One region of the Saccharopolyspora sp. 6V genome, then DNA from elsewhere that is predicted to be linked to it. Evidence: riboswitches for the same ligand, from Rfam matches in the RefSeq annotation. Region 1 holds a riboswitch; each other region holds the start of a gene.

Region 1 (3,270 bases):
GCCTCCTGGTGTTCGATCTGGGCTGCGCCGGACGGGTCCGGCGCGGTCCGGTCAAGGTTTCGAGAGCCCGTTGCGGGCGTGTGTCAGGCCTTGCGGCGGTAGAACGGCAGTTCCACGACTTCGGCGTCGATGGACTTGCCGCGGATGTCGACCTGCACCGCGGTACCGGGCGCGCTGTGCGCGCGGTCCACGTAGGCCATCGCGATCGGGTGACCGAGCGTCGGGGACGGGGCGCCGCTGGTGATCTCGCCGATCTCGGCGCCGTCGGCGAGCACCGGGTAGCCGTGCCGGGGCGCGCGGCGCGCGTCGGTGCGCAGCCCCACCAGGGTGCGCTCCGTCGGAGCCGCCGCGACCTGCGCCAGCGCGGCCTTGCCGATGAAGTCACCGGGCTTGTCCAGCTTCACCACGCGCCCCAGGTTCGCGTGGAACGGGGTGAGCGAGGCGGACAGCTCGTTGCCGTACAGCGGCATGCCCGCCTCCAGCCGCAGCGTGTCGCGGCAGGACAGCCCCGCCGGGACCAGTCCGCGCTCGGCGCCGGAGTCGGTCAGCGCGCGCCACACCGCGGGCGCGTCCGCGGGGGAGGTGAACAGCTCGAAGCCGTCCTCGCCGGTGTAGCCCGTGCGCGCCAGCAGCACCTGCTTCCCGGCGACCTCGCTGGGATACCCGGCGTAGTACTTCACGGTGGACAGGTCGGTGCCGGTCAGCGGCGCCAAGATCGACACCGACTCCGGTCCCTGCACGGCGATCAGCGCGTACTCGTCGGAGACGTCGCGGTGCGCGGCGTCGAACCCGGCGATGCGCTCGGCGAGCTCGGCGGAGACCACGGCCGCGTTGGCCGCGTTGGCGACCACCAGGAACCGCTGCTCGTCCAGCCGGTAGACGATGAGGTCGTCGAGCACGCCGCCCTCGGTGTTGCACAGCATGGTGTAGCGGGCGCGACCCACCGTGATCGCGGACGCGTTCGCGACGAGCGCGTGGTCCAGCGCCGCGGCCGCCTCCGGGCCGCTGATCTCGATCTCGCCCATGTGCGAGAGGTCGAACAACCCGGCCGCGGTCCGCACCGCCTGGTGCTCGGCGGTGTCCCCCGAGTAGCGGACCGGCATCCGCCAGCCCGCGAAGTCGGTGAAGTGCGCGCCGAGGGACTCGTGGACCTCGTGCAGCGGTGTCCGTCGCGGAGCGGGGGGCGACGACGTCATGGTGCGGAACTCCTCCTGGTGGGCACCGATCACGTCCGAGGGGGACCGGTTGCGGCCACTTCCAGCAGAAACCATATCCGGGGTCCTCCGACGGCGATGGGCGCGGGCGTGCGCTGCCGGTCTCCCCGGAGTCATTGGCCTGAGAGTTTCACCGCGCACGAGGGCGGCTTGCACCGTGGGCGAGGGACACGGGTCCCTGCTTTTCTCCGTGATCGCCTGCTGTCGCGCGGTAGCGGGGCCTGAGAGTTTGGTGGGGAGGATTGCTCCTTCGGCGCTGCACCCAGGAATCGCATCCTGCACGGACCAGGGGCTCCTGGCGGGGCGCAGACTCTCCCGCACGACGTCGTCGGCGTTGTAGTCCGGTGTTGTGTTGTGCTCCGGAACGCTACGGAGATCACACAGCGCAGTCAACCGAACGTGAGCGTGATCCCGTCGCCGCGCGCGGAGTTCAGCGCTGCGGGAACAGCCGGGCGTGCTGGGCGCGGAGGCCGTCGACCAGCGCCCGCAGCGCCAGTTCGAAGCTGTCGTCGTCGATCTCGGCGGCGTGCTCGCGCAGCAGGTGGGCGCCGTGCAGGTGCGGGAACCGCTCGTCGTAGACCTCGGCGTCGTCGACGAACCCGCCCGCGAACGAGCCCATCGCCGCACCGAGCACCAGGAACTTGGTGGAGGCACCGATCATCGTGGCGTACCGCTGCGGCCAGCCCGCGCTGGTCAGCCCGCCGTGCACGGCGTCGGCGCGGCGCAGCGAGGTCTCCCGGCGGGCCGGTCCGGACGCCATGAACGGCACCAGGTTGGGGTGGGCGGCGAGCGCGGCCCGGTAGGAGCGGGCCCAGCGGGTGAGGCCGGTGGGCCAGTCGATGTCGAACCCGCTGGTGTCGACGGTGCCCATCACGTCGTCGGCGACGTCGTGCAGCAGCGCTTCCTTGGTGGCCACGTGGTTGTAGAGCGAGGCGGCGCGGACGCCGAGGGAGTCGGCGAGCCTGCGCATGGACAGCGCTTCGAGGCCTTGGCCGTCGATGATCGCCAGCGCGTGTTCGCGGATGCGTTCGCGGGTGAGCTGGGGGCTCTTGGGTCTGCCCATGCCGCGCTCCTGCCTGCCGCCCGCTGCCGGTCGGCGCCCCCTCGGTGGGCGCCGTGCCCGTCCGCGTCCGCTGCGGATCGTGTCGATCAGTGTCCGGTGCGCGGCTCTTGCCGCGGTGCGCGGGGTGGTCCTAGAGTCCAAAACTAACGACGTTAGTCGTCAGGTGTCCAACGGCGGACGACCGTGCCGCCCGCACCGGCGACATCCTCACGGAGGTGGACGATGGTCAACGACGACGAGTCCCCGGAGCGGGTCGAGCCGCACACCACGCTGTCGCTCGCCTCGGTCCTCGCCGAGCCGGCGCGGCTGCGCCCGGCGCACCCCGCGGTCGTCGAGGGCGAGCAGCGGGTGACCTACGGCGAGCTGTGGGAGCAGGTCCGGGCGCACGCGGCCGCGCTGCGCGCTCGCGGGATCGAGCCGGGCGACCGGGTCGCGATCGTGGCGCCCAACGTGATCGATTTCGTGCGCGCCTACTACGCGGTGCTCACCGCGGGCGCGGTCGTGGTGCCGGTTCCGCTGCTGCTGGTCCCGGACGAGGCGGCGTACCTGCTGCGCAACTCCGGCGCGAAGCTCGTCGTCGGGCACACGAGCCAGCTGGCGCTCGCCGCCGAATCGGCGCGCCGCGCCGGCATCCCGCTGGTCTCGATCGGCCCGTCGGTGCCCGGCCCGGAGACCCCGGACTCGTTGAGCGAGGCGGCGGCCGCGGCCGAACCGGTCCGCTCCTTCGCCACCCGCGCGCCCGACGACCCCGCGGTGATCTTCTACACCAGCGGCACCACCGGCCGGCCGAAGGGCGCGGTGCTCACCCACCTGAACCTGGTGCTCAACGCGACGGTGAACGCCTTCGACGCCAACGACACCCGCCGCGAGGACCTGATCCTCGGCTGCCTGCCGCTGTTCCACGTCTTCGGGCAGACCGTCTCGCTGAACACCACGTTCCGGGCGGGCGCGACGCTGGTGCTGCAACCCAAATTCGACCCGGCCGAGGCGCTG
Region 2 (3,270 bases), on a different contig from region 1:
GGTGGCGTCCTGGGCGGGCGCGAACGGGTGAAGCTCGGCGAACTCCGGCCAGGTGATCGGCTCCATCTCCGCGGTCGCGTTGAGCTTCATCGTGCAGGAGCCCAGCGGGATCATGCTGCGGTCCAGCGCCACGTCCGAATCGGACAGGCTGCGCAGGTAGCGCAGCAGCGAGGTCTCCGAGCGGTGCGCGTGGAACACCGGGTGCGTCATGTACTCGGAGGTGCGCAGCAGCGCGGTCGGCAGCGCGTCGTCGGTCTCGGCGTCCAGCTCGTCGATGCCGGCCAGCGAACCCCCGGCGATGCCGAACGCCTCCGCGACCCGCACCAGCGCTTCCCGGGTGGTGGTCTCGTCGCAGCTGACGCCGACGTGGTCGTCGTCGATGTGGCGCAGGTTGATGCCGCCGTCCCGCGCGGCGCGGACCACCTCGGCGGCCCGGCCGGGGACCTCGGCGACGAGGGTGTCGAAGAACTCGGCGTGCACGATGCGCACCCCGCCGCGGCGCAGCCGCTCGGCCAGCACCGCCGCCATCCGGTGCGCCCGCTTCGCGATGGCCCGCAGCCCGGCGGGACCGTGGTACACGCCGTACATGCCCGCCACCACGGCGAGCAGCACCTGGGCGGTGCAGATGTTGCTGGTGGCCTTCTCCCGGCGGATGTGCTGCTCGCGGGTCTGCAGCGCCAGCCGGTAGGCCTGGTTCCCGTCCGCGTCGACGCTCACCCCGACCAGCCGGCCGGGCAGCTGCCGCTCGATGCCCTTGCGCACCGCCATGTAACCGGCGTGCGGGCCGCCGAAGCCCATCGGGACGCCGAAGCGCTGCGTCGTGCCCACCACCACGTCCGCGCCCAGCTCACCGGGAGCGCGCAGCACCGTCAGCGCGAGCAGGTCGGCGCTGACCACCACCATGCCGCCGCGCTCGTGCACCTCGTCGATGACCGCCTGGTGGTCGCGGACCGCTCCGGACGCACCCGGGTAGGCCAGCAGCGCCCCGAAGAACTCGCCGTCCGGCAGCGCCGACGCGCCCGCGGACAGGTCCGCCACCACGACCTCGATGCCCAGCGGTTCCGCCCGCGTGCGCAGCACCGCGAGGGTCTGCGGCAGCACGTCGGCGTCCACCACGAACCGCGGCGACTTGGCCCGGCCCGCGCGGCGCACCAGCGTCATGCCCTCGGCCGCCGCGGTGGCCTCGTCGAGCATCGACGAGTTCGCGACCGGCACGCCGGTCAGGTCGGCCACCATGGTCTGGAAGTTCAGCAGCGCTTCGAGCCTGCCCTGCGAGATCTCCGGCTGGTACGGCGTGTACGCCGTGTACCAGGCGGGGCTCTCCAGCACGTTGCGCCGGATCACCGGCGGCGTGATCGTCGGGTAGTAGCCCAGGCCGATCATCTCGGTGTGCGGGCTGTTCAGCCTGGCCAGGTCGCGCAGCTGCTGGAGCGCCTCGGCTTCGGTGGCCGGTTCCGGCAACGCCAGCTGCAGGTCCCGCTCGCGGATGCCGTCGGGCACCGCCGACTGCCCCAGCTCCTCCAGCGAGCCGACGCCGATCACGTCGAGCATCCGGGCCAGCTCAGCGGGCAGCGGCCCGACATGGCGGTCGGCGAACGGAGTGCCGTGTTCCAGGGCGGCCAGCGGGATACGGTCTTCGGTCGTCATCGCCACACCTCATTCATCGCGACGGACAGGGCGGCAGCACGTGTGCTGCTCTCCCCCTCTGTCACTGTCCGCGACGCGAACGCCTGAGAGCTTCACCCGGTCCGTGGACCGGACTTGCACCGTCGGCGGGGAACCACGTCGGTGGTCCCGCTTTCCAGAGGTATCTCGCCCGTGCGGTCCAGCAGGCCTGAGAGGTTGTCGGGGAGGGTTTGCTCCTTCGGCGCCGCCGCTGACCAGGTCAACGGCGAACTCTCCCGCGCGGGGTCGGCGATGCACAGCAGCTTACCCGATCCGGTGACGGCCGAACGGTGCGATCTTCATCCCGCCCGATCATCCCAGCGGCACGGGGCGTGACATCGACGGGCGGTGACCCGACGGCCGCGGGCGCCAGGACGGCCTGGCCGGATCCGCCGACAGCCCGCGCACGGCGAGCGGGACCGGATAGACCGATCGGCGCCTGCGCCCGACGGGCGGGACCAGAACAGGCCGAACGGTGGCCCGCGCACGGCGAGAGCGGCCGATCGGGTCGATAGGTGGCCCGCGCACCTGCTGGCGGCAAGACCGCCGGACCCGCGCCGGACGGCACGGCGGCCACGGCGGGCCTAGCGCGCCTCGGCGATCAGCCGATGCGGCGGTCCCGGCGCCGCGACAGCTCGTCGGCGACCGGCTCGTCCGGCTCGGCACCGTCGGCGCGCTCGGCGGGGAACTCGTGGATGGTGCCGGTGATCTCGCGCATCGCACCGCTGACCGCGATGCCGAACACGCCCTGGCCACCCTGCAGCAGGTCCACGACCTCCTCGGCGGAGGTGCACTCGTAGACCGTCGTGCCGTCGCTGAACAGCGTGATGCGGGCCAGGTCCTCCACCCCGCGGTGGCGCAGGTGCTCGACCGCGACCCGGATGTTGTGCAACGAGACCCCGGTGTCCAGCAGCCGCTTGACGACCTTGAGCACCAGGATGTCCTTGAACGAGTACAGCCGCTGCGACCCGGAACCGGCGGCGCCGCGGATCGACGGCCCGACCAGCTTGGTGCGCGCCCAGTAGTCCAGCTGCCGGTAGGTGATCCCGGCGATCTGGCACGCCGCGGGACCGCGGTAGCCGACGAGCTCGTCCGGCAGCGCGGTCTCCGGGAACGGCTTCGACCCCTCCGCGGCGGCATCCTCGCCAGGTGCTCGCTCCACCACGCCTGCCTCCCTCCGCCCGGCCGAAGCCGGCGAACCACCGAACCCGGCTCGTCGCATGATCATCACCCGAGCGCGAGGACGATCATGGAACCGGGGGTTTGACCTTCCCCGACCTGGAAAATCACATCGGGGCGATTCGCGCACTCCGAAGGTAAGCCCGCCCGGTGGGCGGGTCAACGCGACGCGCGGGGACGCCCGCCCACCCCGGGTGTGACGCACGCCCCGCCTTCGCGCACGCACCGCACCCGAAGCCGCACCCGCGCGGGCCCCGGCATGCGAAAGGGACTCCCGGTGCGAGCTGCACCAGGAGCCCCCTCACGACGACGCGGGCGGCGGGGCGGGTCGTGCGCCCGCCCGCCGCGATCAGGTGTCCGCGCCGCGGAAGTCCTCCGGCGAGACCGAGTCCAGGAACTCCCGGAACTTCTCGACCTCGTCCTCCT
Region 3 (3,270 bases), on a different contig from region 1:
CGAGTGAAACTCGCCGGTCTCGCCGCGCAGTGGTCTCGGATGGTCTCGCGGTTGCGGATCCGCTCAGACCAGCACCGCGTCCGGGGCCGTGCTCGGCAGCCCGTGCGCCAGCGCCACCGCCTCGCTCACCAGCAGCCCGCCGTGCGCGTTCAAGCCCCTGGCCAGCGCCGCATCCGCCCGGCACGCCGCCCGCCAGCCCTGATCGGCGATCCGCAGCACGTACGGCAACGTCACGTTCGTCAACGCGTACGTCGAGGTGTTCGGCACCGCGCCCGGCATGTTCGCCACGCAGTAGAACACCGAACCGTGCACCCGGAACGTCGGATCCTCGTGCGTCGTCGGCCGCGAATCCTCGAAGCACCCGCCCTGGTCGATCGCCACGTCCACCAGCACGCTGCCCGGCTTTGACCGCGCCACCAGCTCGTTCGACACCAGCTTCGGCGTCTTCGCACCCGGCACCAGCACCGCGCCGATCACCAGGTCCGCCGCCCGCACCGCCGACTCCACCGCGTACGCGTTCGACGTCACCGTGCGGATCGCGCCCCCATGCGCCGCGTCGATCTCCCGCAGCCGGTCCACGTCGGTGTCCAGCACCTGCACCTGGGCGCCCATGCCCGACGCCACCCGCGCCGCGTTCAACCCGGCCACCCCGCCGCCGATCACCACCACCCGCGCAGGCGGTACTCCGGGCACGCCGCCCGGCAGCACACCGCGACCACCCTGCGGGGTCAGCAGCGCCTGCGCGCCGACCTGCGGGGCGAGCCTGCCCGCGACCTCGCTCATCGGCGCCAGCAGCGGCAACCCGCCGCGCGCCGTCTGCACCGTCTCGTAGGCGAGAGCCGTCACCTCGGCGCGCAGCAACTCGTCCGTCAACTCCGCCGACGCCGCCAAGTGCAGGTAGGTGAACAGCACCTGGCCCGCCCGCAGCCGCGGGAACTCCTCGGCCACCGGCTCCTTCACCTTCAGCACCAGCTCGCCCTCGGCCCACGCGTCCGCCGCGGACGGCACGATCGTCGCGCCCGCCGCCGCGTAGTCCTCGTCGGGTATCGACGAACCGAGCCCGGCGCCGGCCTCCACGAACACCGCGTGCCCCCGCGCGGCCAGCTCGTGCACCCCTGCCGGGCCCCCCGCCACCCGGTACTCGTGGTTCTTCACCTCACGCGGCACTGCGACCTTCACCCGGTCCGCCTCCCGACCCCACGACCGAACACCGACCCCAGCATCATCCGCCCGGCGCCCGCACCCCGCCGCGAGGAAGGGAACCTTCCTGTCACCGGTGACAGGAAGGTTCCCTTCCTCGCTGTGATCCGGGCGGCTGGGCGTTGACACCCGCCCACGTCCGTTTATCGTTGCCGGGCACGACCACAACCGCACAGCGCCGCAGAACCCGAGCGGGAGAGACCCTGCGCAACGCAGGGCGCCGAAGGAGCAAACCCTCCCCGCAAAACTCTCAGGCACCCATGACCGCTCGGGCGAGGCCACTCTGGAAAGCGCGCGCCCCGGCGCCGCACCCACGGTGCAAGCCGCGAACCACCGCGGCGAAGCTCTCAGGTCCCGAAACAGAGGGGGAGGCCCGCGAACCCAGGGCACACCCGTGCCCGCGATGGTGAGGAGCCTCCATGTCCCTGCCCGAACGGCTGCGCTACACCGAAGAGCACGAGTGGATCGAGGACCGCGGCGACCTGGTGCGCATCGGCATCACCCCGTACGCGGCCCAAGCGCTCGGCGACATCGTCTACGTGCAGCTGCCCGAGGTGGGCGAGCGGATCGAATCCGGCGCCTCCTGCGGTGAGCTGGAATCGACCAAGTCCGTCAGCGACCTGTTCGCGCCCGTGACCGGCGAGGTCGTCGCCGTCAACGCGGCCGCCGCCGACGACCCCGCGGTGATCGGCTCTGATCCGTTCGGCGAGGGCTGGCTGCTCGAAGTGCGTGCCGAGCAGACCGGTGCTGTGCTCACGGCCCAGGAGTACGCCCAGTTCACCGGTGGTGAGTAGGCCGGGGCTGAGGGGGGCGGAGCTGTGACGATCAGCGTCTTCGACCTCTTCTCGGTGGGCATCGGCCCGTCGAGTTCGCACACCGTCGGCCCGATGCGGGCGGCGCGGATGTTCACCGCGCGGCTGCAGGACGACGGTCTGCTCGGTCAGGTCGACAAGGTGAAGGCCGAGCTGTTCGGTTCGCTCGGCGCGACGGGGCACGGCCACGGCAGCCCCAAGGCGGTGCTGCTCGGCCTGGAAGGGCACGACCCGGAGACGGTCGACCCGGCCGCCGTCGCACAACGGGTGGAGACGATCCGCGCCGACGGCAGGTTGTTGCTGGCGGGGGAGCGCGACATCCGGTTCTCGGTGGACCGCGACCTGGTGATGCACCGGCGCAGGTCGCTGCCGCTGCACCCCAACGGGATGCGGTTCGCGGCGTTCGGCGCAGGTGGGGAACTGCGGTCCGCGGTGTACTACTCCGTCGGCGGCGGATTCGTCGTCGACGACGAGGCCGCCGGCACCGACCGGATCAAGCCGGACGAGACGCCGGTGCGCCACCCGTTCCGCACCGGCGACGAACTGCTCGCCCGGGTCGCCGAATCCGGCTCCCGGATCAGCGACGTCATGTTCGACAACGAGCTGTCCTGGCGCTCCGCCGAGGACGTCCGCGCCCGGCTGCTGCACATCTGGTCCGTGATGCAGGAGTGCGTCGACAACGGGTGCCGCAACGACGGGGAACTTCCCGGCGGGCTGCGGGTGAAGCGGCGCGCCGCCGCGCTGCGGGCGAACCTCGGCGAGCAGGACGACGCCATGGAATGGCTCACCCTGTTCGCGCTCGCCGTCAACGAGGAGAACGCGGCAGGCGGACGGGTCGTCACCGCGCCCACCAACGGTGCCGCCGGCATCGTTCCCGCGGTGCTGCACTACTACGTGCGCTTCGTGCCGGGGGCGAACGAGCAGGGCGTCATCCGGTTCCTGCTCGCCGCCGGTGCCATCGGGGTGCTGTTCAAGGAGAACGCGTCGATCTCCGGCGCCGAGGTCGGCTGTCAGGGCGAAGTCGGTTCGGCCTGCTCGATGGCGGCCGCCGGGCTCGCCGAGGCGATGGGCGCGACGCCGTGGCAGGTGGAGAACGCCGCCGAGATCGCGATGGAGCACAACCTCGGCCTCACCTGCGACCCCATCGGCGGGCTGGTGCAGATCCCGTGCATCGAGCGCAACGCCGTCGCCGCGGTCAAGGCCGTCACGGCGACGCGGATGGCGCTGCGCGGCGACGGCAGCCACTTCGTGTCGCTCG

What was found. A riboswitch is a leader RNA that binds a small molecule or an ion and turns the genes downstream of it on or off. The one in region 1 is predicted to bind glycine.
Region 2: it holds a riboswitch for glycine, as region 1 does, so the genes downstream of both, gcvP (aminomethyl-transferring glycine dehydrogenase) here and gcvT (glycine cleavage system aminomethyltransferase GcvT) in region 1, are expected to answer to the same signal.
Region 3: it holds a riboswitch for glycine, as region 1 does, so the genes downstream of both, gcvH (glycine cleavage system protein GcvH) here and gcvT (glycine cleavage system aminomethyltransferase GcvT) in region 1, are expected to answer to the same signal.

Annotation. Positions count from the first base shown of each region.
Region 1 is NZ_JAIUKB010000075.1:105-3,374, forward strand. It holds gene gcvT (glycine cleavage system aminomethyltransferase GcvT) at 84-1,196, opposite strand; glycine riboswitch at 1,315-1,413, opposite strand; glycine riboswitch at 1,414-1,542, opposite strand; gene LCD35_RS15935 (TetR/AcrR family transcriptional regulator) at 1,645-2,277, opposite strand; gene LCD35_RS15940 (long-chain fatty acid--CoA ligase) at 2,500-3,270, shown strand, end outside.
Region 2 is NZ_JAIUKB010000023.1:31,064-34,333, reverse strand. It holds gene gcvP (aminomethyl-transferring glycine dehydrogenase) at 1-1,647, opposite strand, end outside; glycine riboswitch at 1,812-1,914, opposite strand; gene LCD35_RS04995 (MerR family transcriptional regulator) at 2,267-2,887, opposite strand; gene LCD35_RS04990 (bifunctional nuclease family protein) at 3,194-3,270, opposite strand, start outside.
Region 3 is NZ_JAIUKB010000006.1:24,984-28,253, forward strand. It holds gene ald (alanine dehydrogenase) at 64-1,179, opposite strand; glycine riboswitch at 1,383-1,477, shown strand; gene gcvH (glycine cleavage system protein GcvH) at 1,620-1,994, shown strand; gene LCD35_RS01235 (L-serine ammonia-lyase) at 2,019-3,270, shown strand, end outside.